DNA from 3 places in the Streptosporangium jomthongense genome. Region 1 is predicted to be linked to each of the others. Evidence: predicted binding sites of a transcription regulator. Region 1 holds the regulator's gene; each other region holds the start of a gene.
What was found. The regulator LexA, encoded in region 1, represses DNA repair genes until DNA is damaged. The targets are predictions, from matches to a motif close to TCGAACANNTGTTCGA.
Positions count from the first base shown of each region.

Region 1 (9,794 bases):
CACACGTGGCGTCCAGGCCTGGCTCCAGGGCCACGTCGCGGGAGCCGTACACCTGCCGACCGGCGAGATCGCCGCCCGCGCGGCCGAGGTGGTCCCCACGGGGGCGACCGTGGTGACCTACTGCTGGGGACCGGGCTGCAACGGCGCCACCAGGGCGGCCCTGGAGTTCGCCAGGCTCGGTCACCCCGTCAAGGAGATGATCGGCGGCTTCGAGTACTGGGCCCGGGAGGGCCTGCCCGTCGAGACCTCGGAGGGGGTCTCCCGGCGTGCGCCCGACCCGCTGACCGCCCCTGTCCTCGGCGTCTCCTGCGCCTGCTGACGCCCTCAGCCGTTCGCGGCGAGCAGATCGACGCCGTTGCCGTCGGGGTCGTGGACGATGGCGTACCGCTGCCCCCAGAGCGCGTCCCAGGGCTCCTTGTGGCCCTCGTAGCCCAGGGAGACGAGTTCGTCGTAGGCGGCGTCCACCTCGGCGGGGGTGTCGAACTCGAAGGCGAACGCCGTCCGGGAGCCTCCGGTGGGCGGCCGCCAGCCCGGGTCGAAACCGTGGAGCGTCTCGACCGTGTCCCAGACGAGCTTCAGCCCCCCGGGCAGTTCCGCCTCGACGTGCGGCTCCCCGTCCGCCTCCGGCGGCAGGTTCAGGCCCAGCCGGCGGTAGAACGCCAGCGACCTGGCCATGTCCTTGACGACGATTCCCACGAAACTCAGACGTGCCCGCATATCAATGTCTTTCCGGTTGAGGTGCCGTGCTCGGTGCGCGCGTCCCGGGGCCGCGCACGGCCCAACCTAACCGGAGGTCACATCCACGGTCTTGCAGGAATCAGACGACTCACGCCTCGGCGGACGCCCTGAGCGCGGCGGCCAGCCAGAGGAAGGCCGCCACGGCCGGAGGGAACGGCGGGCGCCCGTTGATGGCCCCCACCAGCTGCCAGTACCGCTCGACCCGCAGGTCGCTGAACAGCTCCACCTGCTCGGCCAGCCGTACCCGCTCCTGTGCCCGGGTCTCCGGCGCGACGATCAGGTCGAGTACGGCCCGCCCCTCGGCCGAGTCCGGCGCGACCCCCGCCGCCTGGGCCGGGACGGCGTGCTCCATGACGGCCTGGTGGTCCAGCGGGTCTGCGGGGCTGTCCGCGTTCTGGCCCGCCACCACCATCTCCCTGACCCGGCGCTGGAAGTCCTCGTCCTCGACGAGTTCCGCCAGCTCCATCCAGGCGTCCACCTGCTCCGGGCTCGGCTCGTCCGGCAGTTCGGTGTTCACCTGCCGCATGCCGTTCGCGATGCCCAGCGCCGGGCCCTCGCCGAGGTCGACCACGGCGAGGACGCGGTCCACGAAGTCATCGATGATCTGCTGCCGCTCCCGCGCGGACAGCCTGGCCAGTCTGTGCATCAGTGACGCCTCCTCGATCGTGCTGCCGCGCTTGGCGACCGTGCTCAGCACGGCGCGGCGCAGCCGCAGGGTACGGATCTCCGCCTCAAGCGCCGCGACATGCGTCTCGGCGACCTGGGCGACTGTCGTGGCCCGGCACAGGACCTCCTCGACCGCCTCAAGACCGAACCCGAGTTCGCGCAGGGTCCTGACGAGGTCGAGCCGGGCGACCGCCCGCGCGTCGTAGAGACGGTAGCCGCCCGCGGACCGCCCGGTCGGCGGCACCAGACCGCTGTCCGACCAGAAACGGATCGTCCGCACCGGCAGTCCCGTACGGCGGGCGAGCTGCCCGATCGTGAAAAGCTCCGTGCCTTCGCTCACGGCACCACTGTGCCGTCTCCACTCACTGGAGACTCAACTCCCTTTTCCCGCGATGCTCCCTTTCCCCGCGATCGGGAGAGACGACGGGGAGCCGGTGAGCCATGTGGCTCACCGGCTCCCCGGTTCAGGCCGTGTCAGCTGCAGCCGCTGGTCGAGCCGCAGCCCTCGCAGACGTAGCAGCTGCCCGCGGGACGCATCTTGGTGCCGCAGGTCATGCACAACGGCGCGTCGGCGGTGCGGCCCTGGTGCGACTCCAGGGAGCCCGCGGCGCGCTCGGGGGCGGCCACCTCGACGGTCTGGGCGCGGGTCTCGGAGCGGGGCTGGGGCCGCTCGATGGGCGCGGAGGTGGCCAGCTCGGCGATGACCTCGTCCGCGGCGATCGGGGCCGGGTCCTCGCCCCGCTGCTGGGCGGCGCGCTCGGAGGCCGAGAAGATCCCCAGGGCGGCCCGCTCGTCGTAGGGCAGGTGGTCGAGCGCCAGGCGGCGGAAGATGTAGTCCATCACCGAGGCGGCCATCCGGATGTCCGGATCGTCGGTCATGCCCGCCGGGTCGAAGCGCATGTTGACGAACTTGCCCACGTAGGTCTCCAGCGGCACGCCGTACTGCAGGCCGATGGAGATGGCCACGGAGAAGGCGTCCATGACGCCCGCCAGGGTGGAACCCTGCTTGGACATCTTCAGGAAGACCTCGCCGAGACCGTCGTCGGGGTAGGACGAGGCGGTCATGTAACCCTTGGCGCCGCCCACCGTGAAGCGGGTGGTGGTGCTGGGCCGCTGGTTCGGCATCCGGCGCCTGGTCGGACGGCTGACCTCGACGACCTGGACCTCGGGCTCGGCCGGTTCGGCCTTCTCCTCGGTCTTCTTGCCCGCCGCCGACAGCGGCTGGCCGACCTTGCAGTTGTCGCGGTAGACGGCCAGGGCCTTCAGGCCGAGCTTCCAGCCCTCCATGTAGACCTGCTCGATGTCCTCGACCGTCGCGGACTCGGGCAGGTTGACGGTCTTGGAGATGGCACCGGACAGGAACGGCTGGGCCGCCGCCATCATCCGCACGTGGCCCATCGGCGCGATGGCCCGCTCTCCCATGGCGCAGTCGAACACCTCGTAGTGCTCGGGCCGAAGACCGGGGGCGTCCACGACGTGGCCGTGCGCGGCGATGTACTCGACGATCGCCTCGACCTGCTCCTCCTGGTAGCCGAGCTGGCGCAGCGCCCGCGGGATCGTCTGGTTGACGATCTGCATGGAGCCGCCGCCCACAAGCTTCTTGAACTTGACCAGGGCGAGGTCGGGCTCGATGCCGGTGGTGTCGCAGTCCATCATCAGGCCGATGGTGCCGGTCGGCGCGAGCAGCGAGGCCTGGGCGTTGCGGTAGCCGTTCTTCTCGCCGAGCTTGAGGCAGTCGGCCCACTGGCGGGAGGCCTCGGTGTGGATGACCCGGTCCATCCCGCCCAGGGTGCGCAGGTCGTCGTTGGCCGCGGCGTGCTTGCGCATGACGCGCTTGTGCGCCTCGGCGTTGCGGGCGTAGCCCTCGTACGGCCCGACGACCGCGGCCAGCTCGGCGCTGCGGCGGTAGGAGGCGCCGGTCATCAGCGAGGTGATGGCCCCGGCGATGGCCCGGCCGCCCTCGGAGTCGTAGGCGTGGCCGGTGGCCATGAGCAGCGCGCCCAGGTTGGCGTAGCCGATGCCGAGCTGACGGTAGGCCCGGGTGGTCCGGTCGATCTTCTCGGTCGGGAAGTCGGCGAAGGTGATGGAGACGTCCATCGCGGTGATGATCAGCTCGGTGAGCTTCACGAAGGCCGCGACGTCGAAGGTGTCGTCGTCCCTGAGGAACTTCAGCAGGTTGATGCTGGCCAGGTTGCAGGAGGAGTTGTCCAGGTGGAGGTACTCGGAGCAGGGGTTGCTCGCCGTGATGCGGCCGGTCTCCGGGCTGGTGTGCCAGTCGTTGATCGTGTCGTCGTACTGGACGCCGGGGTCGGCGCACTCCCAGGCGGCCTGGGCCATCTTCCTGAACAGGGACTTGGCGTCGACCTTCTCGATCACCTCGCCGGTGAGGCGTGCGCGCAGCCCGAAGTCACCGCCGTTCTCGACGGCCCGCATGAACTCGTCGGAGACGCGCACGGAGTTGTTGGCGTTCTGGTACTGGACGGAGACGATGTCCTTGCCGCCCAGGTCCATGTCGAACCCGGCGTCGCGCAGCGCGCGGACCTTGTCCTCCTCGCGCGCCTTGGTCTCGATGAACTCCTCGATGTCGGGGTGGTCGACGTCCAGGACGACCATCTTGGCCGCGCGGCGGGTGGCGCCGCCGGACTTGATGGTGCCCGCCGAGGCGTCGGCGCCGCGCATGAAGGAGACGGGACCGCTGGCCGTACCGCCGCTGGAGAGCAGTTCCTTGGAGGAACGGATCCGGGAGAGGTTCACCCCCGAGCCCGAACCGCCCTTGAAGATCACACCCTCTTCCTTGTACCAGTCGAGGATGGACTCCATCTGGTCGTCGACGGCCAGGATGAAACAGGCGCTGACCTGCTGCGGGGAGGCGGTGCCGACGTTGAACCAGACCGGCGAGTTGAAGCTGAAGACCTGGTTGACCAGGGCGTGCTTGAGCTCGTGGTCGAAGATCTCGGCGTCCTCCTCGGTCGCAAAGTAGCCCTCCTCGACCGCGGTCCTGGTGTAGACGCCGACCACCCGGTCGACGAGCTGCTTCAGGCTCCACTCGCGCTGCGGGGTGCCGACGGCGCCCCGGAAGTACTTGGTGGTCACGATGTTGGCGGCGTTGACCGACCAGGAGTCGGGGAACTCGACGCCCCGCTGCTCGAAGTTGACCGAGCCGTCCCGCCAGTTGGTCATGACGACGTCACGGCGTTCCCAGGTCACCTGGTCGTACGGGTGCACCCCGGGCGTGGTGAAGATGCGCTTCATCTTCAGTCCCTTGCGTGGCCGCTTGCCCCCGCGCGCGACCGCGCCGTTGACCGTCTCCGTCATGACTTCCCCCTTCCGAGGCTCCATGGAGCCCCCAGTCGGACCAGTTCAACACGCCGCGTACTCCCCCGGCGCCCGGGGACTGACTCAGTCGCGCCGCGCGGAACGCTCGGCGCGCAGCTGTTCGATCTCGGCCTCGAAGTCGGCCAGGGTCTCGAAGCCCCGGTAGACGGAGGCGAAACGCAGGTACGCCACCTCGTCGAGCTCGCGGAGCGGGCCCAGGATCGCCAGCCCGACCTCGTGGGCCGCGATCTCCGCGGCCCCGGTCGCCCGGATGCTCTCCTCGACCCGCTGGCCGAGCTGGGCCAGCGAGTCCTCGCTCACCGGGCGCCCCTGACACGCACGCCGGACACCGGCGATCACCTTGTCCCGGAAGAACGGCTCGGTCACCCCGCTGCGTTTGCTCACCATGAGCAACACCGTCTCCTGCGTGGTGAACCTGCGCCCGCACTCCGGGCAGGTGCGCCTGCGCCGGATGGCGCTGCCGTCCTCGGTCGACCGGCTGTCGATGACCCGCGTGTCAGGATGACGACAGAACGGACAGTGCACGCGTGTCGCCTCCCTGACTTGCCCAGCGGCTCATCTTCCTCGCGTTGCTCCGCCGGCTCTGCGATCTCCGTGTGGAGACGCTCACGCACGCCCTCGAATGGTCGAGATGCGGTAATAGAAACACAATCTATGGTGGAGCGGAATGATGAAGCCACTAGATGTTGTGGTCCAACCGTAGGAGTGTCGGACCATGAACGCAAGTTAGGAAGGGCCTGCCGAGCGAAGTCGCCGATCAGCGCAGCTCAAGGGCGTCAGCCGGGCGTGTCGCCCTTCCGGTGCGGCCCCGCGGGCGCCGTCCGGACATGCGGCACCCCTCCCCGGGGCGTGCGAACGGGCCGATCGCCGAGATCCATTATCGGGTGAGCCCGGGGCGTGTCGTCACGCTCCGTCGTCGGCGCCCCCGCCCGCCCCTCCTCGGAGCGCCCAGGACCCCCACTGGCCACAGGGCCCGCAGAGGCCCGTCGAGGCGCCCCGGAAAGCCTTCTAGGAGGCGAGGGCCGCGTCCAGGAGGGCACCCGCCCAGAAGGCCGCCAGAACGAGGAGCACGAGCGCCAGGACCGCCACGACCCTCCCCCTGCGGGTCAGCCTGACCGGGGCGCGCCTCCGCCGGACGGTCGCGTGCGCCACCCTCCCCCCGGCGACGGCCCGCCTCCGCGAAACCGCCGGAACCGTACGGCCCGCACGCCCCGCGGCGGTCCCACGGGGACGCGCGACGGGCCGCCCGCCCCCCGCCGCCCCACGGCCCGCGTCCTTGGCGGCCGTCTCCCCGGCGCCCCTGACCAGCGTCAACGTGGGCCTGGTTGTCCTCGTGGCCGCCTTCACGGTGCCCCCCATCTCTTCGACCTGGCCGAACACATGTCGAAGAAAGATCGGCGAATCGAACACGATGTCGATCGAACTCCCGTACGATGTTGTACACCACGCCGCCACCGATTTCGAGGACCATTCGAACAAATGTTTGAGTATGATCTTCGGCGGAGGTACGGTCGCTGTGTGCGACGCAACCAATACAGACCGGGAGCGAGGAGATCATATGAGTGAGCGCGACGAGAGCGGCGCGGCCGTCAGTGACCTGGCGGTGCGCAGGCGTGACTCCCTCGGCCTCACCCCCAGGCAGCGCAAGATCCTTGAGGTGATCCGCGACTCGGTGCAGCAGCGCGGCTACCCGCCGTCGATGCGCGAGATCGGCGAGGCGGTGCAGCTGACCAGCACCTCCAGCGTGTCGCACCAGCTGACGGCCCTGCAGCGCAAGGGCTATCTGCGCCGCGACCCGCACCGCCCGCGTGCCCTGGAGGTGCGCCTGCCCGGCGAGCCGGTGCTGTGGGTCGACCCCGACACCAACGCCGAGGAGACCTCGGTCAACCGCCCGACCGCGGCCTACGTGCCGCTCGTCGGCCGGATCGCCGCCGGCGGCCCGATCCTCGCCGAAGAGAGCGTAGAGGACGTCTTCGCCCTGCCCAAGCAGCTCGTCGGCGAGGGCACCCTCTTCCTGCTCCAGGTCACGGGCGACTCCATGATCGACGCCGCGATCGCCAACGGCGACTGGGTGGTCGTCCGCCAGCAGCCCGTCGCCGACAACGGCGACGTGGTCGCCGCGATGATCGACGGCGAGGCCACGGTCAAGACCTTCAAGCGCAAGGACGGCCACGTCTGGCTGGTTCCGCACAACACGAACTACGACCCGATCCCCGGTGACGAGGCCACCGTCCTGGGCAAGGTCGTGGCGGTGCTGCGCAAGCTCTGAGGCGCCCCGGCGGCATCTCTCCCGGAACGCGAGGAGTGACCCTCAAACCGAGGGTCACTCCTTTCTGCGTTCACGATCAGGGAACGATGTTGACCAGCTTGGGGGCCCTGACGATGACCTTGCGGGGCGCGCCGGACAGGAAGGCCTGCACCTTCTCCGACGCCAGCGCCAGTGCCTCCAGGTCGGCATCGGAGATCTCCGGGGAGACCTCCAGACGGTCACGGACCTTGCCCGCGACCTGTACGACGCAGGTGACGGTCTCCTGCACCAGCAGCGCCGCCTCCGCGACCGGCCACCCGGCGGTCGCGACGGAGGCGGGGTGCCCCAGCCGCTCCCAGCCCTCCTCCGCCGCGTACGGCGCGACCAGGGACAGCATGACCGCCAGGGTCTCCGCGGCCTCGCGCACCGCCGGGTCGGCGGCACCGGGGCCCGAGTCGATGGCCCTCCTGGCGGCGGTCGTCAGCTCCATCATCCTGGCGATCGCGACGTTGAAGCGGTGCGAGTCGAGCAGCTTGGTGACCTCGTCCACGGTCCGGTGGACGACCTTGCGCAGCTCCAGATCACCGGTGGAGAAGTCGACGCCGGGTGCGGATCCCGCACCGGCCTCGGCCATGACGCGGAAGGCCCTGGCCAGGAACTTCTGCGACGCGGCCGGGGAGACGTCGGCCCAGTCGATGTCGTCCTCGGGCGGGCCGGCGAACAGCACGGTCAGCCTGACCGCGTCGACGCCGTAGGTGTCGATCTGCTGGCCCAGGTCGACCCCGTTGCCCAGCGACTTCGACATCGCCTTGCCCTGGTTGATGACCTGCCCCTGGTTCAGCAGGCGCAGGAAGGGCTCGGTGAAGTCGAGCATGCCCATGTCGTGCAGGACCTTGGTGAAGAAACGCGAGTACAGCAGGTGCAGCACCGCGTGCTCGACACCGCCGACGTACTGGTCGATCGGCCCCCACCTGCGGACCTTCTCCACGTCGAAGGGACCGTCCAGGTAGGTCGGATCCACGTAACGCAGGTAGTACCACGAGGAGTCGACGAAGGTGTCCATCGTGTCGGTGTCACGCTTGGCGGCTCCGCCGCACTTGGGGCAGGAGACGTTGACCCAGTCCTCGGCCGAGGCCAGCGGGGAGACACCCTTGGGCGCCAGCGCCTCACCACGCATGTCGGGCAGGGTGACGGGCAGCTGGTCGTCGGGAACCGGGACCTCGCCGCAGTCAGCGCAGTGGATGATCGGGATCGGGCAGCCCCAGAAACGCTGGCGGGACAGCAGCCAGTCACGCAGGCGGAAGTTGACCGCCGCCCTGCCGGTCCCGCGCCCGGCCAGCACCTCGATGATCCTGTGGATGGCCTCGGCCTTGGACAGGCCGTCCAGCGGCCCCGAGTTGACCAGGGTGCCCTCACCCGCGGTGGCGATCCCGGTCTCCCCCGGGTCGGCCATGCCGGTGTGGACGACGACCCGCACCGGCAGGTCGAAGGCGCGGGCGAAGTCGAGGTCGCGCTGGTCGTGGGCGGGAACCGCCATGATGGCGCCGTGGCCGTAGTCGGACAGCACGTAGTCGGCCGCCCAGACCGGCATGCGCTCACCGTTGACCGGGTTGATCGCGTAGCGGCCCAGGAAGACGCCGGTCTTCTCCTTCTCGGTGGACAGCCGGTCGATGTCGGACAGCTTGGCGACCTCGGCCCGGTAGGTCTCGAAGGCCTTCCGCTGCTCGTCGGAGACGATCTCCTCGGCCAGCGGGGCGTCCGGGGCGACGACGAAGAAGGTCGCGCCGTACAGCGTGTCGGGGCGGGTGGTGTAGACCGTGACCGGCTCGTCGCGGCCCTCGATCACGAAGTTGACGTCCGCGCCCTCGGACCTGCCGATCCAGTTGCGCTGCATGGTCAGCACGCGCTCGGGCCAGCCGCCCTCCAGCTGGGCCATGTCGTCCAGCAGCCGGTCGGCGTAGTCAGTGATCTTGAAGTACCACTGGGTCAGCTCCCTGCGGACGACCTCGGCGCCACAGCGCTCGCACCTGCCTCCGACGACCTGCTCGTTGGCCAGCACGGTCTGGTCGTTGGGGCACCAGTTGACCAGGCCGCCCTTGCGGTAGGCCAGGCCGCGTTCGAAGAAGCGCAGGAACAGCCACTGCGTCCACCGGTAGTAGGTGACGTCACTGGTGTGCAGACGACGGGACCAGTCGAAGGAGACCGCGTAACGCTTGTAGGAGGCCGCCTGGGTCTCGATGTTGGCGTAGGTCCACTCGGCCGGGTGCGCGTCACGCTTGATGGCGGCGTTCTCCGCGGGCAGGCCGAAGGAGTCCCAGCCGATCGGGTGCAGCACGTTGTAGCCGCGCTGGAACCAGTAGCGCGACACGATGTCACCGATGGCGAAGGCCTCGGCGTGACCCATGTGCAGGTCGCCCGAGGGGTAGGAGAACATGTCGAGCATGTAGCGACGCTCGCGCGGGTCCGCGGGGTCGTCGGAGGCGTGGAACGGGTCCAGTTCCTCCCACCGCCGCTGCCACTTGACCTGCAGTGCCTGCGGATCGTAGTGCTGCTCGTCGCTGTTCACGTCGGCTCGCTCGCTCACGTCAATCTTCCCTCGGTATACGTCTGCTGCGATGATCTGACCCGTCCGGCCCAATAGAAAAACCCTCCGCTCATGCGAAGGGCAGCCGCACCGGCGGGCGTCTAACGCCGAGAAGGCCGATGCGGCCCGGTAAGCAGCAGGGTCGCGGCACGCATACGGCAAGACTATCGCAGTCCGCAAGCCGTATTCGTGGCCTGGGGAAACGAATTGGATCACGGTAAA
Region 1 is NZ_JBHSBC010000015.1:33,816-43,609, reverse strand. Features, by position in the region: gene ACFOYY_RS17285 (rhodanese-like domain-containing protein) at 1-319, shown strand, start outside; gene ACFOYY_RS17280 (VOC family protein) at 325-717, opposite strand; gene ACFOYY_RS17275 (helix-turn-helix domain-containing protein) at 827-1,744, opposite strand; gene ACFOYY_RS17270 (vitamin B12-dependent ribonucleotide reductase) at 1,879-4,719, opposite strand; gene nrdR (transcriptional regulator NrdR) at 4,804-5,265, opposite strand; gene ACFOYY_RS17260 (hypothetical protein) at 5,749-6,099, opposite strand; gene lexA (transcriptional repressor LexA) at 6,299-7,009, shown strand; gene leuS (leucine--tRNA ligase) at 7,086-9,572, opposite strand.

Region 2 (9,794 bases), on a different contig from region 1:
GAACACGATCATCGTCGCCGCGTTCGTCTCCCTGCTGGCCGGGTTCATCCCGCTCGGCCAGCTCGCCGAGGCCACCAGCATCGGGACCCTGTTCGCCTTCGCCATCGTCAACGTCGGCGTGCTGGTGCTGCGCTACACCCGGCCGGACCTGCCGCGCAGCTTCAGGACCCCGTTCTTCCCGCTGACACCGGTCCTCGGGGTGATCTTCTGCGTGGTGGTGATGCTGGGGCTCGCCGGGGTCACCTGGCTCGCCTTCGCGATCTGGATGACCGTCGGCCTGCTCGCCTACTTCCTGTACGGCTACCGCCACTCACGCCTCAGCAGGAGCGTCCGATGAAGATCGAGCACATCCTCGCCGGATTCGTCCCCGGTGGCCGGGGCCAGGACGGGCTGACGCTGGCCGTACTGCTGGCCCGGCGGGCCGGGGCCCGGCTGACCGTCGCCCACGTCCACGTGCCCACCTGGCCGACCCCGGGACCGGGGAAGATCGACGCCGAGTGGCGCGCCTACGTGGCCGCGCAGGCGCAGACCGTCCTGGAGCAGGCCCGCGAGCTGCTGGCCGGCGTGCGGGACGTGCCGGTCGACTTCGTCTCCCACGGCCACCGGGGCAGCGGCAGGGGGCTGGTCCAGCTCGCCGGGCGGCTGGAGGCCGACGCGGTGGTCATCGGCCCCGCCCCCGGAGGCGGTAAGGGCCGCATCCGGGTCGGCAGCACCGCCGACCAGCTCCTGCACACCTCCCCCGTGCCCGTCGCCCTCGCGCCCCGCGGGTACGCCGAGAGCCATCCGCCGGCCCTGCGGAGGCTGACCGTGGCCTACCGCCGCGACCCCGCCTCCGACGAGGCCGTACGGCAGGCCTTCGAGCTGGCCGGGCGGATGGACGTCCCGCTGCGCCTGGTCACCCTCGTGCTGGGCGGGGGACGGCGGGGCGGGGTCGAGGCCGAGATGCTCGGCAGGATCAGGGAGAAGGTCACCGCCGACCTCGACGAGATCGTCCGGGGGCACGACGACGTCCGGGTCGACGTGGAGGTGCTTGAGGGCAGAGACGTGGCCGCCGCGCTGGCGGGCACCGACTGCGAGGGGGCGATGTTGATCTGTGCCTCCAGCGAGACCGGGCCCCTGCGGCGGGTCTTCCCCGGCGACGTCTCGCTGAAGATCATACGTTCGGCCCCCTGTCCGGTGATGATGGTGCCCAGGAGTCCCGCCGGGAAGCGAGGGTCCGCCGGACGGCGCGGGAAACGGTGATGATTCACTATCCGCCATGGGACAAGCACGGCGTTTGAGGCGGACCACATCGGATCGGATTCGACATCTTTTTTCCAATCAGCTTGACCTTAGGCGCCCACAGCTTTACCGTCACTGTCCGTAACCACACCTCGCGGCGTTATCGGGTAAACCCCGACGCATCAGTCACCGAAGGTGCCTACCCCAGGCCAACCCGGTGGTTGGGGCATAAGTTGCGAGGGAGGACAATCAACTGAAAGCAGTACATAACCGAGCCGGGGGGCCACACGATGCCGTCTGAATACGCCAAGTCGCTGGGTGCAAGACTCCGCGCGATTCGCACTCAGCAGGGCCTGTCCCTGCACGGAGTCGAAGAGAAGTCCCGCGGTCGTTGGAAGGCCGTTGTCGTCGGCTCCTACGAGCGTGGGGACCGTGCGGTCACGGTGCAGAAGCTGGCCGAGCTGGCCGACTTCTACGGGGTTCCGGTCAATGAGCTCCTGCCCGGGGGCAGCGCGCCGAGCCCTCTTGGCCCCACGCCGAAGCTTGTGATCGACCTTGAGCGTCTTGCCCAGCTGCCCAAGGAGAAGGCGGGTGCGCTGGCTCGTTACGCCGCCACCATCCAGAGCCAGCGTGGTGACTACAACGGCAAGGTGCTGTCCATCCGTCAGGAGGACCTGCGCTCCCTGGCCGTGATCTACGACAAGTCCCCCAGTGAGCTCACCGAGGAACTCATCACCTGGGGTGTGCTCGACCCCGAGGCCCGCAGGGCCGTCGAGTCCTTCTGACGACCCGTCCGGTCGCGGGCACGCGCGGCTGGGCGTGCCCGCGAGCCGTGGTCTTCCTCTCTCGTTAGAACATGGCCCGCACGCCGCCACGGATCACCATCGCTGTGGTAGGAAAAGGCAAACATGGCATTTAACGAGATGTGGTGGACATGGCCCGGGGAGAGGATCGTCACGATCACTCTCGACCGCGCCCTGAAGGCCGTCTCGCCTCACTCAAGGCGGCCCTGGGCTCGACCAAGACCCGGGCGTTCCTGCGGCTGCTGACCTCCGTCGGGGCGACCAGGACCCAGGAGACGCTCAGGCTGCTGCCGTTCGTCGTCATGGCCCTGGTCGCGCTGATCGACTTCGGCTCCGGGCCGACCTCCGGGCTGCTGCCGCTGCTCGCCCTCGGCCCCGCCTTCGCCAGCGTGGCCTGCGGCCTGGCCAGGACCACGGTCTCCGGCCTCATCGCACTGGCCCTGTGCGTGGCGCTCGGCGTCTACAACGACATCCTGTGGACGCCCCGCACCAACATCACCATGGCCGCCATCCTCGGTGTCACGGTGGCCAGCGTGCTGGCCAGCGCGGGACGCCTGCGGCACGAGCGTCAGCTCGCCGACGTCCGCTCCGTCGCGGAGGCCGCCCAGCGGGTGCTGCTGCGGCCGGTCCCGCGCCGCGCCGGGCCGGGGATCGGCGTGGCCGTCTCCTACACCTCCGCCACGGCCGAGGCCCGCATCGGCGGCGACCTGTACGAGGTGGTGACCACCCCGCACGGGGTGCGCATCATCGTGGGAGACGTCCAGGGAAAGGGCCTGGAGGCCGTCGAGACCGCCGCCGTGGTGCTCGGCGCCTTCAGGGAGGCCGCCCACGACGAGGCCAAGCTGCAGGGCGTCGTGGCCCGCCTGGAGAACGCGCTGTCGCGGGAGCTGTCGGGCGAGCAGTTCGTCACCGCCGTACTCGCCGAGATCACCGACCTGACCGATCTCGGCGAGGCGCAGGAGGGCACCTCCATCACCGTCATCAACTGCGGTCATCCGCCGCCCATGGTGCTGGCGGCCGACGGCAGCCGTTCCTTCGCCGACCCGCCCGACGAGGCCCTTCCGCTGGGCATGGCGTCGTTGAAGGGGGCCGAGGCCGTGCCGTACCAGATCGGCTTCGAACCCGGTGACCAGGTGCTCTTCTACACCGACGGGGTCATCGAGGCGCGCGACGGGACGGGCCGGTTCTATCCGCTGGCCGACAGGGCGCACCTGCTGAACGGCTCCGACCCGCAGCTGGCCCTCGACGCGCTACGCGCCGACCTGCTGCGTCACGTGGGCAAGCCGCTGAACGACGACGCCGCCATGCTCCTGCTGCGCCACCGCGCCGCCCGCCCGCTGGCCTCATCGGCGGCCTAGAGCCGCTAGCCGGCCAGAGGGACGCGGGCCGGGAGGGTGGTCTGGGCGGGCAGGCCCAGGAGGGTCTCCACCGTGACGACGAACCGCTCGGCCTCGGAGATCAGCTCCTCGGCGTCCCTCGCCGAGACCATGCGGGTCATGCCCGCCTCGGCGGCGGCCCGTTTGGTCGCGCTGGTCTCGAAGTAGGGGGCCCACTCGGCCAGCCTGGGCTCGGCCTCAGGCAGCAGCTCCCAGGCGCTGCGCAGACGGCGCCTGCGGCCGTCCATGGGCCGTGGCCGCGCGGCCAGGATCGCGGCCGCGGCTCTGAGCGCCGCCAGGTGGGCGGCGACGTATCGGGTTGCGGGGGTCCGGGCGGCGCCCGCCTCCTCAAGACAGTCGCGCGCGTCGGCCAGGTGCGCCCGCACCGTGGACGAGAGCCGGGGCCCATCGGAATCGCTGAGCCGAGGGGTCATGTGCTTCAGCCTCCTTGGTCGCAAGCGGCTCCCGGCGAATCCGCCGGTCAGGTCAACACTCGCAGACCCCACCGACAAATCCTCCGGGCGGCCGGACGAGGAGCTTCCCCTCTCCCCGCCCGCCCCGGCCCGGCCGGGCCGCCGTGGCCGACGGTCCCGGAAAGGCCAACCACCCTGGACGTGGACCGCGAGCCCCACGTCATCACATCGAACATAAATTCGATCACTGGTAGTGTCAAGTAAACGCACGAACAAAAGTTCGACACCACCGGGCAGCCTGGAACCATACGAATCACCCACCCCGGAAGAACCGCCGGAGAGTCGCCGGTCGCGCGCGGACAAGCCGGGGCGGTCACGGCCAAGGGGTTTCGGACATCCCCGGCTTCCCTCCCTCACCCAGCGGACGCACGGCCGCCTCCATACCCCTTTCCCTGTCGCATTGGCTGATTTATAGGCCTGTGCCTGCTTTAAATGTTCAAGGTGGAGTTTGAGCGTTGTGCGGTTTTCTGCGGCATCTCGGTGGCCGGGAGTCGTGGGCGCCGCGCGTTCCGCGTTGCCCACGAGTTCCCCATGACGAGAACACGGCCCGGTGTTCACAGGGCGGGGAAACAGCCGTCAAGACGGGCCCGCCACGGCGCCCTTTCCCGCGCCCCCGCGGCGGCCCCGGGAACGACCGTGCCCCCGGCCCTTGAAGGACCGGGGGCACGAAGAACCGCGTTCACTCCGTCAGCGAACGAATCTGCCCCGGACGTGCACCGGGACTCCCGTGCCGAGCATGCCGGGCAGGACCGCGGCGACGTTCATCGGCAGCCGCACACAGCCGTGGGAGGCCGGGGCCAACGGCACCGAGAGTGCGCCGTGCAGGGCGATACCGCCGTTGAAGAAGATCGGGTTGTAGAGCTGACCAAGGTATGACCTGTGCCAGCCGTTCCTGCGCCAGGTCGTCTTGTAGTCGCCCGTCGGCGTGCGGGCGCTGCCGCAGAACTTCTGGGTCTTGCCCTCCCAGGTGGCCGTCTCGCAGTACGGAATCCCGCTGCCCGAGGAGATGTGGCTGATCAGCTTCACCCTGCCGTCCACGTACAGGGTCATCACCTGCTGGGTGAGGTTGACCTCGACCCTGGTCGGCCTGCCGTTGGGCACCAGCACCTTCGGCGACCTGGGGTTCTGTAGAGCGTTCCAGGTCTTCCTGGTCACGGTGCTGGTCGGCGCGATGCCGTTGATCTTCTGGAAGGCCCACAGCGCGGTCAGCGTCGTGCCGCCGTAACGCCCGTCGGCCGTGCCCGGCAGATAGCCCAGCTCCCGCAGCCTGGTCTGCAGCGCCTTGACCGCGGTCCCCTTCGCCCCGAGCCTCAGCGTCTGGCCGGGGGCGACGAACCCCGGCGCCGCCTGGGCCGTGACCGCGGTCGCCGCGGAGGTGACGACCTGAGCGTTCGCGACACCGGGAGAGGCCAGCAGCATCGCCCCCGCCGTCACCAGGGCGGCCACTCCGAGCCGTCCTCCAACCCCCATCACCATCATCCCCTCCTGTCAGTCAAGCCCGAACAACGGACCATAGCGCACCAACCATCCACTCTCCGGCAACGGTTATGAAGAGGTAATCGATGGTCAACCCGTTTAGAGTGACCGGGTGCCGGAAAAGTTGCATCCCAACATCGAGAAGGTCGCCGCGGCTCTGAGAGAGCACGGCGTCACCGGAGAGATCGTCGTCTTCGACGAGGCGACGCCGACGGCGGCGACCGCCGCGGCGCAGCTCGGCTGCGAGGTCGGCGCCATCGCCAACAGCCTGATCTTCGACGCCGACGACCGGCCGCTCCTGGTGCTGACCAGCGGTGCCCACCGGGTGGACACCGGTCTGGTCGCCGAGAAGGTCGGCGCGGCGCGGGTACGGCGGGCGACCCCCGACTTCGTCCGCGCGGCGACCGGCCAGGTCATCGGCGGCGTCGCCCCGCTGGGACATCCCGCCCCGATCAGGACCCTGGTCGACGTCTGGCTCGACAGGCACGAGGTGGTCTGGGCCGCGGCCGGCCACCCGCACACGGTCTTCCCGACCTCCTTCGCCGAACTCCTCCGCGTCACCGGCGGGACCCCGGTCGAGGTCGAGCGCTGAACGCCAGGCGGACACCCGCCAAACCCTGACGAACCTCTCAGATCCTCATGGTGGTCGTCCTGCTAGGGTGCGTTGCGTGATCGAACTGCGACGGGTCGGCCCCGAGGAGTTCGCCGTGAGCCTCGACGCGGTCCTCGACGTCTACACCGCGGCGATGCTCCCGCCCGCCGACCAGCTCACCGGGCGAAGGGCGATCATGAGAGGCCACGCCTCCTACTCCCGGTTCACCTGCCTGTTCGCCGAACGCGCCGACGGCAGGACGGTCGGCTTCGCCTACGGCTTCCACGGCGAACCCGGCCAGTGGTGGCACGGCGTCGTCCGTCAGGCGATCACCGAGCACGACGGCCAGGCCAGGACCCGCGAGTGGCTCGACGACGCCTTCGAACTCGCCGAGGTCCACGTCCACCCCGACTACCAGGGCAAGGGCGTGGGCCGGGCGATGGTCACCGGCCTGTGCGCGGGGCGCCTGGAGCGCACCGCCGTACTGTCGACCCGTGACCAGGAGACGGCGGCACGTCATCTCTACCGGAGCCTGGGCTTCGGCGACCTGCTGACCGGGTTCGTCTTCCCCGGGGGCCAGGAGCGCTACGCGATCCTGGGCACCCCGCTCCCGCTGGCCCAGTACGTCTAGACCGCCAGCCGGTCGTCCGCCCCGGTCGTGACGTCGAGGGCCTGGAAGACCTCGCGGGTCGCGCTCGACCGGTTGAAGGTGATGAAGTGGATGCCGGGCGCGCCCTCGTCGAGCAGGGTCTGGCACAGCTCGGCGGCGTGCTCGATGCCCAGGTCGCGCACCGCGGCCGGGTCGTGGGCGACGGCCTCGAACCTGGCGGCGACCTCGGGCGGGAACGGCGCGCCGGAGAGCTGCTCGGAACGGGCGATCGTGCTCATCTGGGTGACGGGCATGATGCCGGGGATGATCGGGGTCTCGCATCCACGGGCGGTCACCCGGTCACGCAGCCTGAGATAGTCCTCCGCGCGGAAGAACATCTGCGTGATCGCGTAGTCGGCGCCCGCCCGGCACTTGCGCACGAAGTGCTCGGTGTCGGCCTCGACGGAGGTGGACCTGGGGTGCTTGTAGGGGAAGGCGGCCACGCCGACGCAGAAGTCGCCGGACTGGCGGATGAGCCTGACCAGTTCCTCGGCGTACTGCACGCCCTCGGGGTGACGGATCCACTCTCCCGTCACGTCGCCGGGCGGGTCGCCCCGCACGGCGAGGATGTTGCGCACGCCCGCCCCGGCGAACCTGCCGATCAGGTGGCGCAGCTCACGCAGGGAGTGGTTGACGGCGGTGAAGTGGGCGACCGGGGTCAGCGTCGTCTCGTGGGCGAGCCGCTCGACGATCTCCACCGTCCGGTCGCGGGTGCCGCCGCCCGCGCCGTAGGTGACCGAGACGAACGTCGGCCGCAGGGCCTCAAGCTCCCGGATGGCCCGCCAGAGCTGACGCTCCCCCTCGTCCGTCTTCGGTGGGAAGAACTCGAACGAGAACGAACGGCCACCGGCGGCGAGGAGCTCGCGGACGGTGGGCACACGTTCGGGGAAGACTGACGAGCGACCCAGAGCCATGCCCCTAGGGTACTGGCCGCCCGACGGAGCGCCACAACCGTGATCGGTTCAACACCCTTCCTCCTGCCGGGCCCCGGCGGGGACACCGCGGGCATAACCTCGCACCTCCGGGCCGATAATCTCGGGGTATGACCCCTTCCGCGGCTGCTCTCGACACCATCCGTTCCGAAGTGGATCGATCCCTCAGGGAGTTCGTCGACCGGCAGCGCCCCCTGGTCGGCGCGCCCGAACTGGTCCCGCTGCTCACCGCGGCCGAGGAGTTCCTCGCGGGCGGCAAGCGGCTGCGGCCCGCCTTCTGCTACTGGGGCTGGCACGGCGCGGGCGGGGAGGACGACCCGGCGCTGTTCACCGCCGCGGCCTCCCTTGAGCTGCTCCAGGCCAGCGCCCTCGTGCACGACGACGTCATGGACGCCAGCGATCTGCGCAGGGGCATGCCGTCGGCGCACCGCAGGTTCCAGGCGATGCACGAGAAGGCGGGCTGGCGCGGTTCCGCCGGGCAGTTCGGCGAGGGCGCCGCCATCCTGCTCGGCAACCTGCTGCTCATCTGGTCCGGGGAGATGTGGCGCAACAGCGGGCTGCCCGTGGAGTCGCTGGCCGCTGCCCAGCGGATCCACGACCACATGCGCACCGAGCTGATGTGCGGGCAGTACCTCGACCTGCTGGAGCAGGCGCACGAGGAGAACACCTTCGACAGCGCGCTGCGGGTCGCCCTCTTCAAGAGCGGCAAGTACTCCGTCGAGCAGCCGCTCAGGCTCGGCCTGGTGCTGGCCGCGCGGGGCGTCGAGCCGTGGATCGACCGGCTCTGCGAGGAGTACGGCCGCAGCGTCGGCATCGCCTTCCAGCTCCGCGACGACGTCCTCGGCGTGTTCGGCGACCCCGCGGAGACGGGCAAGCCCGCCGGGGACGACCTGCGGGAGGGCAAGCGGACGATGCTCGTCGCCCGTGCCCTGGCCGTGGCCACCCCGCTCCAGGCCAGGACGGTCGAGGAGACGCTCGGCGACCCCGACCTGGACGCCGCCGGGGTCGCCAGGCTGCGTCAGATCATCGAGGAGACCGGGGCCCTGGCGGCGTGCGAGAGCATGATCAAGGAATATCTCGACCACGCCCTCATCTCGCTCGACGGCGCCCCGATCACCCCGCGGTCCCGTACGGCCCTGGCCGATCTGGCCGTGGCCGCGACGTCACGTCGCACCTGAGGCCGGGCCCGGCGTCCACCGGGCCCGGACCGGTCGGATGCGGATCAGGTGAGCCCGGCGGTCAGGCGCCGCCTGAACTCCCCGGCGGCGGCCTTCGGGTCGTCCGCCTCGGTGATGGCCCGCACGACCACGACCCGGCGCACGCCGTACGACATGACCTCGTCGAGGTTGGACAGGTCGACACCGCCGATGCCGAACCAGGGGCGTTCCGTCTCCAGCGCCGCGGCGTGCCTGAGCAGCGCGGGGCCGGGGGCGTGCCTTCCCGGTTTGGTCGGCGTCGGCCAGACGGGACCACAGCAGAAGTAGTCGACTCCCGCTTCGACGGCCGCGGCTGAGGCCTCCTGCGGGGCGTGAGTGGAACGCCCGATGAGGATGTCGTCGCCGAGGATGTCGCGGGCGGCCCGCACCGGCAGGTCGTCCTGTCCGAGGTGGAGCACGTCGGGACGGGCGGCGTGAGCGATGTCGGCCCTGTCGTTGACCGCGAGCAGCTTGCCGTGGCGGTCACAGGCCTCGCGGAAGACCTCAAGGAGGGCGAGTTCCTCCCTGGCCTCAAGGCCCTTCTCACGTAGCTGGACGATGTCGACCCCGCCCGCGAGGGCGGCGTCGAGGAAGTCGGCCAGGTCTCCGCGCTCACGGCGCCCGTCGGTGCAGAGGTAGAGGCGGGCGTCAGAAAGCGAGCGCCTGGGCACGTCTCTTGACCTCGGTGTGGCGGCCCGCGACTATCGCGTCCACCGGGGACCCCGGGAGGGTCTCGTCTGGGGTGAAGAGCCACCGGAGCGACTCGACGTCGTCGTATCCGGCGTCGAGCAGCACGGTGAGCGTGCCTGGCAGCCCCTTCACCACGTCGTCCTTGCCGAGGAAGGCGGCGGGAACCTGTGGCTCGCCCCCGCCCCTTCGCACTCCGATGAGCTTGCGGTCCTTGAGAAGTTGCTTCGCGCGACCGGCGCTGAGGTTGAGTCTCCTGGCGACCTCGGTCAAGGTGAGCCACTCGCCCACCAGTTGGTCTGTTTCCCGGTCGATCTGCGCAACAGAAAGCGTCACGAATCCACCACTACCACATCGTGCCTTCCGCCAAACACCCGGTGGGCAGGTTA
Region 2 is NZ_JBHSBC010000012.1:521,553-531,346, forward strand. Features, by position in the region: gene ACFOYY_RS14045 (amino acid permease) at 1-337, shown strand, start outside; gene ACFOYY_RS14050 (universal stress protein) at 334-1,242, shown strand; gene bldD (transcriptional regulator BldD) at 1,512-2,006, shown strand; gene ACFOYY_RS14060 (PP2C family protein-serine/threonine phosphatase) at 2,156-3,382, shown strand; gene ACFOYY_RS14065 (SAV_6107 family HEPN domain-containing protein) at 3,388-3,834, opposite strand; gene ACFOYY_RS14070 (L,D-transpeptidase family protein) at 4,561-5,349, opposite strand; gene ACFOYY_RS14075 (YbaK/EbsC family protein) at 5,462-5,941, shown strand; gene ACFOYY_RS14080 (GNAT family N-acetyltransferase) at 6,018-6,572, shown strand; gene metF (methylenetetrahydrofolate reductase [NAD(P)H]) at 6,569-7,504, opposite strand; gene ACFOYY_RS14090 (polyprenyl synthetase family protein) at 7,633-8,700, shown strand; gene thiE (thiamine phosphate synthase) at 8,745-9,389, opposite strand; gene ACFOYY_RS14100 (Rv2175c family DNA-binding protein) at 9,367-9,741, opposite strand; gene ACFOYY_RS14105 (NAD(P)/FAD-dependent oxidoreductase) at 9,792-9,794, opposite strand, start outside.
Region 2: ACFOYY_RS14065 (SAV_6107 family HEPN domain-containing protein) is a predicted target of LexA. The motif match lies at 4,082-4,097, and genes of this name have one in related genera.

Region 3 (9,794 bases), on a different contig from region 1:
TGGCCAAGGACCCCGACTCGCCCGGCAGCCTGGGCATCGCCATCAGCGAGGCCGTCGAGGACGCCCTGGCCCACGACGACACGAAGTTCGCGCTCGGCTCGGCCATGAACCACGTGGTGCTGCACCAGACCGTCATCGGTCTTGAGGCCAAGCGCCAGCTGGAGATGGCGGGCGACTACCCCGACGTCGTGGTCGGGTGCGTCGGCGGGGGCTCCAACTTCTCCGGGCTGGTCTTCCCCTTCATGGCCGACCGGCTCTCCGGGGAACGGCCGGGCACCAGGTTCATCGCGGCCGAGCCGACCGCCTGCCCGACGCTCACCCGGGGCGCCTACACCTACGACTACCCCGACTCGGCCGGGCTCGGGCCGCTGCTGCCCATGCGCACCGTCGGCCACGACTTCATGCCCGCGCCCATCCACGCGGGCGGCCTGCGCTTCCACGGGGACGCCCCGACCCTGTGCGCGCTGCACGAGCAGGGCTACATCGAGGCCCGCGCCTACGAGCAGAACGAGGTGTTCGCCGAGGCCGTGCGGTTCGCCAGGAGCGAGGGGTTCATCATGGCGCCCGAGTCGTCGCACGCGCTGCGCGGCGCCGTGCAGGAGGCGCTCGCGGCCAAGGAGGAGGGGAGCGAGCGCACGATCCTGTTCGGTCTGTCCGGGCACGGCCACTTCGACCTGGGCGCCTTCGACGCCTACCTGGCGGGCCAGCTTGAGGACTACGCGATCCCCCAGGCCCAGCTGGACGAGGCGCTGAGCCGGCTGCCGAAGATCGCGACGACCTGAGATGGGCGGCGGCTGGATCGACGTGCACCACCACAGCTACCACCCGCCGCTGATCGCCGAGCTGCGCCGGAGAGGGGTGACGCACATGGCACCGGGCGTCCCCCTCCCCGAGTGGACGGTCGAGGACTCCCTCAGGGTGATGGACGCCAACGACGTCCGGGCGGCGATCCTGTCGATCCTGCTGCCGGACGCCGCGCTCGGCCAGGGCGCCGCCTCCCTGGTACGGCAGGCGAACGAGTGGTCGGCCGAGCTGGTGCGCGACTTCCCCGGCAGGTTCGGCGCCCTGGCCGTCCTGCCCATGCCCGACGTCGAGACGACCCTGGCGGAGATCGAGTACGCGCTCGACGTGCTCGGCCTCGACGGGGTCGTCATGAGCGCGAGCCTGGCCGACGGCCGTTACCTGGGCGATCCGGCGTTCGCCCCGGTCTTCGACGAACTCGACCGGCGCGGGGCCGTGGTCTTCGTCCATCCGAACCCGGCCTACCGGTGCGACTGCGCCGGCGGGCCCGGGTTCGCCGCCAAGGTCCCGCCGCCGCTGGTCGACTTCGTCATGGACACCACGCGGGCGGTCGCCGACCTGCTCTTCGGCGGCACCCTCGGCCGCTGCCGCGACATCCGGTTCGTCCTGGCCCACGCGGGCGGCACGGTGCCGTTCCTGGCCTGGCGGCTGGAACTGGCGGCGACCTGGGTACTGCCGGGGGCGGGCGGGCTGGACGTGGCGGGAGAACTGCGGCGGCTGTACTACGAGACGGCCCAGGCGGCCTCGCCCGCGACACTGGCCTGCCTGGCCGAGGTGACCGGCAGGGAGAACGTCCTGTTCGGCACGGACTTCCCGTTCATGCGGGACGCGGTCGTCTCCGGGACCCTGCGTCACCTGGCGGACGCCGGGGACATCCCCTTCCTGGACAACGCCCTGGCCCTGTTCCCCCGCCTGGCGGACAGGCTCGCGGCGGGAAGGGAAGGGGCCGCCGATGCCGCGCGCCTTTGAGGACTTCCACGTCGGGGACGTCTTCGAGCTGGGCAGCCAGAAGATCACCCACGAGGAGATCGTACGGTTCGCCCAGGCGTACGATCCGCAGCCCCGTCACCTCGACCACGAGGACCTCATCGCCAGCGGCTGGCACGTGACGGCGACGTTCATGAGGCTCTACACGGAGGGGGTACTGCTGCACGCCGAGGCGGAGGTCTCCCCGGGCGTGGACGAGCTGCGCTGGCTGCGGCCGGTCAGACCGGGGGACGTCCTGACCGGCCGGGTGACGGTCGTCGGGCTCGCGGCCTCCCTGTCCAGGCCCGACTGCGGGATCCTCCAGCAGCGCGGGGAGTTCCTCGACGACCGGGAACGGCCCGTCATGCGGATCATGATCTACGGCCTGATGCGCAGACGCCAGGCCGCGAACCCCTAACCGTCTCAGACCACGACCTGTACGGCGGGCGCGGGCCCGTGCCTGGCGATCTCCGACCAGGCACGGGCGAGCCGGTGGACGAGTTCGTCGAGGATCTCGGGGGAGAAGGTGAAGGGCAGCCTGATGTGGTTGGTGTGCCCGCCGTCCGGGTCCATCACGGCTCCGGGCACCACGTCGACGCCGTGCCGTACGGCGACCTGGGCGAAGGCCATGGCGTCGACACCGGGCAGCTCGACCCACAGGGCGCCGCCGCCGTCGGGGCGACGCCAGCGCCAGCTCGGCAGCCGGTCCCGCAGCAGGGCGTCGATGTGGTCGAGCTGCAGGCCGAGCTCCTTGGCCCGTTCGGCGAGGATCCGGTCGAGGCGGGGCATCAGCCTGGCCGCGAGGGCCTGGTCGATCACCGGGCTGCCGATGTCGGCGAGGACCTTGCGCCGGGAGAGCCGCTGCACGATCTCGGCGGGCCCGCGGACCCACCCGATGCGCAGGCCGCCCCAGACGGCCTTGGCGAGCGAGCCGAGCGAGAGCATCTCCGTGCCGGGCGGCGCGTAGGCCGCGAGCGGCGCGGGTACGGCCCCCGGTTCCGCGTGGTAGGTCATGTAGGCGTTGTCCTCAAGGACGGGCACCTCGTGCTCGGCGGCCAGTTCCGCGATCCTGCGCCTGCGCGCCGCCGACATGAGCACCCCGGTCGGGTTGTGGTAGGTCGGCATGAGATAGAGGAGCGAGGGTTTGCGCTCCCGCAACATGGCGCCGAGCGTGTGGATCTCAGGCCCCTCCTCGTCGAGCGGTACGGTCACCAGGCGCGCCCCGGCGGAGCGGAACACGTCCAGGCAACCGGGCCAGTTGGGCGACTCGACCAGCACCGTCGCCCCCTGGCTGACGTACAGCTCGGTCACCAGGACCAGGCCCTGGTGCGCGCCCGTCGTCACCACGATCTCGTCGTGCGCGGTCGGCAGGCCGTTCCTCGTCAGGTAACCCGCGATCGCCTCACGCAGCTCAGGAAGCCCGGAGGGGTGGTAGCCGGGCCCGGAAAGCAGGTCGTCCAGGTCGTCGCGGACCAGCTCGCGCAGCGCGACGGCCAGCTCGGGCGCAGCCCCGCCCGCCGCGACCGCGACGGAGATCAGCTCGCCGGGGCCGTCGATCAGCCGCTGGAAGATGGTCATCGCGGTGCCACCGGGCACCCGCCCGTCGGCGGTCGGCCTGCGCACCTTGACGTCCGAGGCGATCCTGGTGCCGCTTCCCTGCCGGCTTGACAGCAGGCCCGCGCCCCGCAGCTCCTGGTAGGCCGCGACCACGGTCGCCCTGCTCACCTGGAGCGCGTCGGCCAGCCCGCGCTCGGAGGGCAGCCGGTCGTCAGGGAGGAGCAGGCCGTCCTCGACGGCCTGCGCCAGCGCGTCCGCGAGCTTGCGATAGAGAGGGCCTCGGCCCGACGCCCAGTCACCGAGGAGCGCGACGATGTCACGCTCGGTGGAAATGCGGTCCATTTTTCCCTCTACTGGATCTGGCCACTTGTGCCAAGGGTGCCAAGAATGGACGCAGTGGGCAATGGAAGTGGACTGGAAAATGACCAATTTTCTCTTTTTCCTGGCCGCGGCCGTGTTCCTGGCCGTGGTTGTGCCGCGTTTCGGCGCGGACACCCGTGACGGCCGGGACTGGAAACCCGCCGATCCCTATCCGCCGGAGCGCGCGGTCGTCACCGCCGTAACCGGCAGGCAGACCGGGCGGGCGCGGGCCGGACGACGTACGCCACGGCGGAGGGCGACGGAGGTAAGGGCGTCCGGCCCGCGCGGGACGGTCGGCGTGCGTCACCCGTAGGTTCCCCGGCCCCCCGGGCGGCGGCGTTTCGCCGTGCGCGGATCAGGGGCCGGGGTCGGGGGCGCTCAACAGCCGGTCGAGGGACTCCGCGGTCCCGCGGGGGTTCCCTGCCTTCTCCCGGCCGTCGGGGGACCACAGGAAGAGCCATCCGTCTCCGGCCGGGGTGGCGAAGACGATCGTCTGTCTCAGGCTCTCCGGATGCCACACCCACAGCACCGGGTCGTCCCCGCCGACCATGCGGCTGGCCAGCCCCTGCCGCGACAGCTCGGCGGACAGGGACCCAAGGTAGGTCAGGCGTTGCTGGCTGAACGTGCTGGTCACGTCGGCACCTCAGAGTCGGCTGCCCCCAGGATCGCCCCAGGTCAGCCCCCTGACAACAGGCATGGGGGAATTCTCGGAAATATCGCCTTCCGGATGGGGTGGGTCGTCCCGCACGCCCCGGAACATGCGCTGTCGTCCGGCCTCGCTCGAACAGTCGTTCGGCTATATTGGACGCGCTGACGCTCCTCGGCGTGCTCTCCGGAAAATGTCGGTGGCACCCCGTAGCTTTCTGGCAACCGATCCAACCCGCGACCCTCCAGGGGGGCTCCCATGGCAGCTAACGACCGCGAGAAGGCGCTTGAGACCGCCCTCGCCCAGATCGAGCGGCAGTTCGGCAAGGGCTCCGTCATGCGACTCGGTGACGAGGCACGTGCGCCCATCGAGGTGATCCCGACCAGTTCCATCGCGCTCGACGTCGCCCTCGGCATCGGCGGTTTCCCGAGGGGCCGCATCATCGAGGTCTACGGTCCCGAGTCCTCCGGTAAGACCACGGTCGCCCTGCACGCCGTGGCCAACGCCCAGCGGGCCGGCGGCATCGCGGCCTTCATCGACGCCGAGCACGCCCTCGACCCCGAGTACGCCAAGAAGCTCGGCGTCGACACCGACGCGCTGCTGGTCTCCCAGCCCGACACCGGTGAGCAGGCGCTCGAGATCGCCGACATGCTGATCCGTTCCGGCGCCATCGACCTGCTGGTCATCGACTCGGTCGCGGCCCTGGTGCCGAAGGCCGAGATCGAGGGCGAGATGGGCGACAGCCACGTCGGCCTCCAGGCCCGCCTGATGTCCCAGGCGCTGCGCAAGGTCGCGGGCGCGCTCAACAACACCGGCACCACCGCGATCTTCATCAACCAGCTCCGCGAGAAGATCGGCGTCATGTTCGGCTCGCCTGAGACCACGACCGGTGGAAAGGCGCTGAAGTTCTACGCCTCGGTCCGTCTCGACATCCGCCGCATCGAGACGCTGAAGGACGGCACCGAGGCGGTCGGCAACCGCACCCGGGTGAAGGTCGTCAAGAACAAGATGGCTCCGCCCTTCCGCGTGGCCGACTTCGACATCCTCTACGGCGTCGGCATCTCCCGCGAGGGCGGCCTGATCGACATGGGTGTCGAGCACGGCTTCGTCCGCAAGTCCGGCGCTTGGTACACCTACGAGGGCGACCAGCTCGGCCAGGGTAAGGAGAACGCCCGTAACTTCCTGAAGAACCACCCCGACATCGCCAACGAGATCGAGAAGAAGATCAAGGAGAAGCTCGGCATCGGCCCCCGCCTGGACAGCCCGGCCACCCCGCCGCCCGCCGCTCCGGCCCCCGCCGCCTCCTCCGGCCGTGGCTCCAAGGCCTCGACCCCCAAGCCGGGCGACGCCTGATCCGGGCTGACCGATGACGACGGGACCTGATTCCGGTCCGGCCGGTGAGGCCGGGCCGCGAGACTGGGGTGCCTGGCCCGACTCGGAGGACACCCGGCGGGACCGGCGCGGCCGGGGCTCCTCCCGGGGCACGCGTGCCCGGGGGAGGCGCGCCGGGCGCGCGGGGGAGGGGGACGGTCTCCTGCCCGACGGTCCGGCCGAGGGGTCGGTGGCGGCCCGGGGGCCCGACGCCGATCCGCAGGCGGTGGCGCGGGCGATCTGCCTGCGGCTGCTGACCATGGCGCCACGCACCCGGGCTCAGCTCGCCGAGGCGCTCCAGCGGCGCGAGGTGCCGCAGGAGGCCGCCGAGGCGGTGCTGGAGCGTTTCTCCGAGGTCGGTCTCATCGACGACGAGGCGTTCGCCGAGGCGTGGGTGAGCTCCCGTCACACGGGGCGGGGGCTGGCCAGGAAGGCGCTCGCCTCGGAGCTGCGCCACCGAGGGGTCGACGAGGACATCGTCAAGGACGCGGTCGAACGGCTCGACCCCGAGCGGGAGGCCGAGACGGCGCGCGCCCTGGTCACGCGCAGGCTGTCCTCGACCCGTGGTCTGGATCCCGCGGTCAGGACCCGCAGGCTGGCGGGCATGCTCGCCAGAAAGGGCTACGGCCCCGGGCTGGCCTTCCGGGTGATCCGTGAGACTTTGGAGAGCGAGGAGGCGGACAATTTCCCCTCCTCACCCTCTTCCATGGACGAACACGACTATTCGGAGGATTGACCCGGGAGCCGGTGGCCCCAGGCGCCCCTCCCCATTCCGTACGGCCGCCGCCCCGGTCCTGACGGGTGTCGTCGCCGTCGGCGAAACCTGAGCGGCCGGCGAGCCGGTGCGTCCTGCGGCCGTGCCGTACGGGGGAAAGGGGGGTCGCTTCACGTTCGAGTGTTTCCCGGTGCGCCTTTGCTTGCCCGTTACCTCTTTGACGCTTAACCTCGACGGCAGTGAGGAGTTACTCCGCGCAGCGCGGATTGTCATAACGGTAAATTGCGGACGAACAAGCTTCATGGATGCGGGCAGGCGACAGAGCCGGTGGGATGGGCTGATGCGGCGTCGCTCCCGGATCAACATATGTCCTGGTGATACCACCATGTGGACTTTCCGTGCCGTGCGTGTGACGCCTCGTGTCTTGCTATTGGCAACGCGAGGAGGGCGGGGCGCGCATGAATTCGGTTGTGGTCGTCACTTTGACGGTCGCGGTCGCGGTTCTCGCCGTGGCGATGATAGCCGCGCTGATCGTGTTGCTACGCCGTACCGGCGGAGCACTGGGACGGCCGAGCGGTCCCTCACCCGAGCAGCTTGAGGAGATCCAGACCGAACTTGAGGTGGCCAGGCAGGAGGCCGCCGAGATTCGCGCCAAGGCGGAGAACGACGCCGGAGACCTTCTACGCAGGTCGGAGGCCGCCGTGGAGGCCGCCGCCGGGCTGCGCAAGGAGGCGGAGGCCGAGAGCAGGCTCCTGAAGCAGGAGCTCAAGGAGTTCCGCTCCGACCTCGAACGCAGGGAGAAGCGGCTCGCCGAACGGGAGCAGCGGCTCGACGAGGAGGCCAGGCGCCAGGCCGAGCGGGCTCGCAAACTGGCCGAGACGGAGACCGAGCTCGCCGACCGCCGCGAGGACCTCGACCGGGCCGCCCAGGAACGCAGGGCCGTCCTGGAGAGGGTGGCCGGGCTCACCGGCGAGCAGGCCAAGACCGAACTGGTCAAAGAGATCGAGAACCAGGCCAAACGTGAGGCCGCCCTGATCGTCAGAGAGATCGAGGGCCAGGCCCGCAAAGAGGGGGAGAAGCGCGCCACCAAGATCGTGACACTGGCGGTCCAGCGGGTGGCCACCGAGCAGACCGCCGAGTCCGTCGTCAGCGTCCTGCACCTGCCCGGCGACGAGATGAAGGGCCGCATCATCGGTCGTGAGGGCCGCAACATCCGTGCCTTCGAGTCGACCACCGGGGTCAATCTGATCATCGACGACACCCCCGAGGCGGTCCTGCTGTCGTGCTTCGACCCGGTCCGCAGAGAGACCGCCAGGCTGACGCTGGAGAAGCTCGTCCTCGACGGGCGCATCCATCCGCAGCGCATTGAGGAGGCCCACGAGCGCAGCAGGGCCGAGGTCCAGGACCTGTGCGTGCGCGCCGGTGAGGACGCGCTGGTCGAGCTCGGCATCACCGAGATGCACCCCGAACTCGTCACCCTCCTCGGCCAGCTCCGCTACCGCACCTCCTACGGGCAGAACGTGCTCGGCCACCTGGTCGAGTCCGCCCACATCGCCGGGATCATGGCGGCCGAACTCCGGCTCGACCCTCTGTTGCTCAAGCGCTGCACACTCCTGCACGACATCGGCAAGGCGCTCACCCACGAGGTGGAGGGCAGCCACGCGCTCATCGGCGCCGAGATCGCCAGACGGTACGGCGAGCACGAGGACGTGGTCCACGCGATCGAGGCCCACCACAACGAGGTCGAGGTCAGGACCGTCGAGGCCGTGCTCACCCAGGCCGCGGACGCGATCAGCGGTGGCAGGCCGGGGGCCAGGCGGGAGTCCCTCGAAGCGTACGTCAAGCGCCTTGAGCGGCTGGAGGAGATCGCCACCTCCTACGACGGCGTCGAGAAGGTCTTCGCCATGCAGGCGGGCCGAGAGATCAGGGTCATGGTCAAACCCGACGCGATCGACGACATCCAGGCCCAGGTGATCGCCCGGGACGTGGCCAAGCAGGTCGAGGAGGAGCTGACCTACCCCGGTCAGATCCGCATCACCGTGGTCCGGGAGTCCCGCGCCACGGAGTTCGCCCGATAGGGGTCGTCCAGGCGCGGGGTCACCCGGCGTGCCGGAGCCGTCAGGAGTGGAAGATCTGCTGGTAGAAGGCCAGCTCGGTGGCCAGGGCCGTGCTTCGGGTCTCGGCGCGGCGGAAGCCGTGTGACTCTCCCTCGAAGGTGAGGTAGGTGCACGGGATACCGCGCTCGGCCAGGGCGTCGGCGAAGGCCTGCGACTGCTCCGGAGGCACCACCGGGTCGGACAATCCCTGCAGCAGGAGCATCGGGCAGGTCACCTTGGAGACCATGCCCAGCGGTTCGCGGGGGCCGTACAGCGCGGGGTCCGCACCGATCAGCCAGTCGATGTAGCGGGACTCGAAGTCGTGGGTGGTGGTCACGAACGAGGCGAGCGCGCTCACCCCGTAGTAGGAGACGCCGCCCGCGAACGCGTCGGAGGCGCAGCAGGCGGCCATGACCGTCCAGCCGCCCGCGCTGCCGCCCCTGATCGCGATCCGCCGTGAGTCGGCGAGCCCCTCGGCCGCCAGCCACTCGGCCGCGGAGACCGCGTCCTCGACGTCGACGATCCCCCACTGCTCGTGCAGCAGGTCGCGGTAGGCGCGGCCGTACCCGGTGGAGCCGCCGTAGTTGAGATCGAGCACGCCGATGCCCCTGCTGGTGAAGAAGGCCTTCTCCAGGTCGAGCGCGCTGACGCTGTGCGCGGTCGGACCGCCGTGCACGAACACCACGTACGGCGCGGGCCCCTCGCCCCTGGCCTCGGGGCTGACGGGCGGGTAGACGATCGCGTGCACCCGGCGCCCGGCTTTGCCGTCGAACTCGACGGCCCGGGGAACGGGCAGGTAGGCGGGGTCGGGCAGTTCGGTGGCGTCGCGCCGGAACTCCTCGGCGTTCCCCGTCGCGGGGTCGAGCCGGACGACGGCGCGGGGAATCTCCGGGCCGTAGGCGATCGCGGCCACCGCCCGCCCGTCGCACGACAGGGACGGGTGCCAGCCGTCGTAGGGGGTTTCGAGGTCGGTCAGTGTGCCGTCCTCGGGGTCGAGCACGCCCAGGCGCAGGTCTCCCCGGCCGTGCAGCAGGACGATCCGCCCGTCGGCCAGCGGAGCGTAGGGTGCTCCGCCGAGCTGCCACAGCGGTCCTGCGCACTCCTCCTGGAGGGGGTGGAGCGCCCGCGCGGGGGCGCCGCCGACGCCGCTCAGGTAGAGGTTCCACCAGCCGGAGCGGTCGGAGATGAAGTAAAGGCTCAGGTCGTCGCGCCAGGAGGGGGCCAGGACCGACTCCTCAAGGCCTCCGGCCACCGTCCTGGTCAGGCCGTCGGAGAGCCGGGT
Region 3 is NZ_JBHSBC010000014.1:217,316-227,109, forward strand. Features, by position in the region: gene ACFOYY_RS15700 (TrpB-like pyridoxal phosphate-dependent enzyme) at 1-782, shown strand, start outside; gene ACFOYY_RS15705 (amidohydrolase family protein) at 784-1,770, shown strand; gene ACFOYY_RS15710 (MaoC/PaaZ C-terminal domain-containing protein) at 1,754-2,185, shown strand; gene ACFOYY_RS15715 (aminotransferase-like domain-containing protein) at 2,191-3,666, opposite strand; gene ACFOYY_RS15720 (hypothetical protein) at 3,746-3,997, shown strand; gene ACFOYY_RS15725 (hypothetical protein) at 4,040-4,318, opposite strand; gene recA (recombinase RecA) at 4,589-5,683, shown strand; gene recX (recombination regulator RecX) at 5,697-6,437, shown strand; gene rny (ribonuclease Y) at 6,875-8,494, shown strand; gene ACFOYY_RS15745 (S9 family peptidase) at 8,535-9,794, opposite strand, start outside.
Region 3: recA (recombinase RecA) is a predicted target of LexA. The motif match lies at 4,465-4,480, and genes of this name have one in related genera.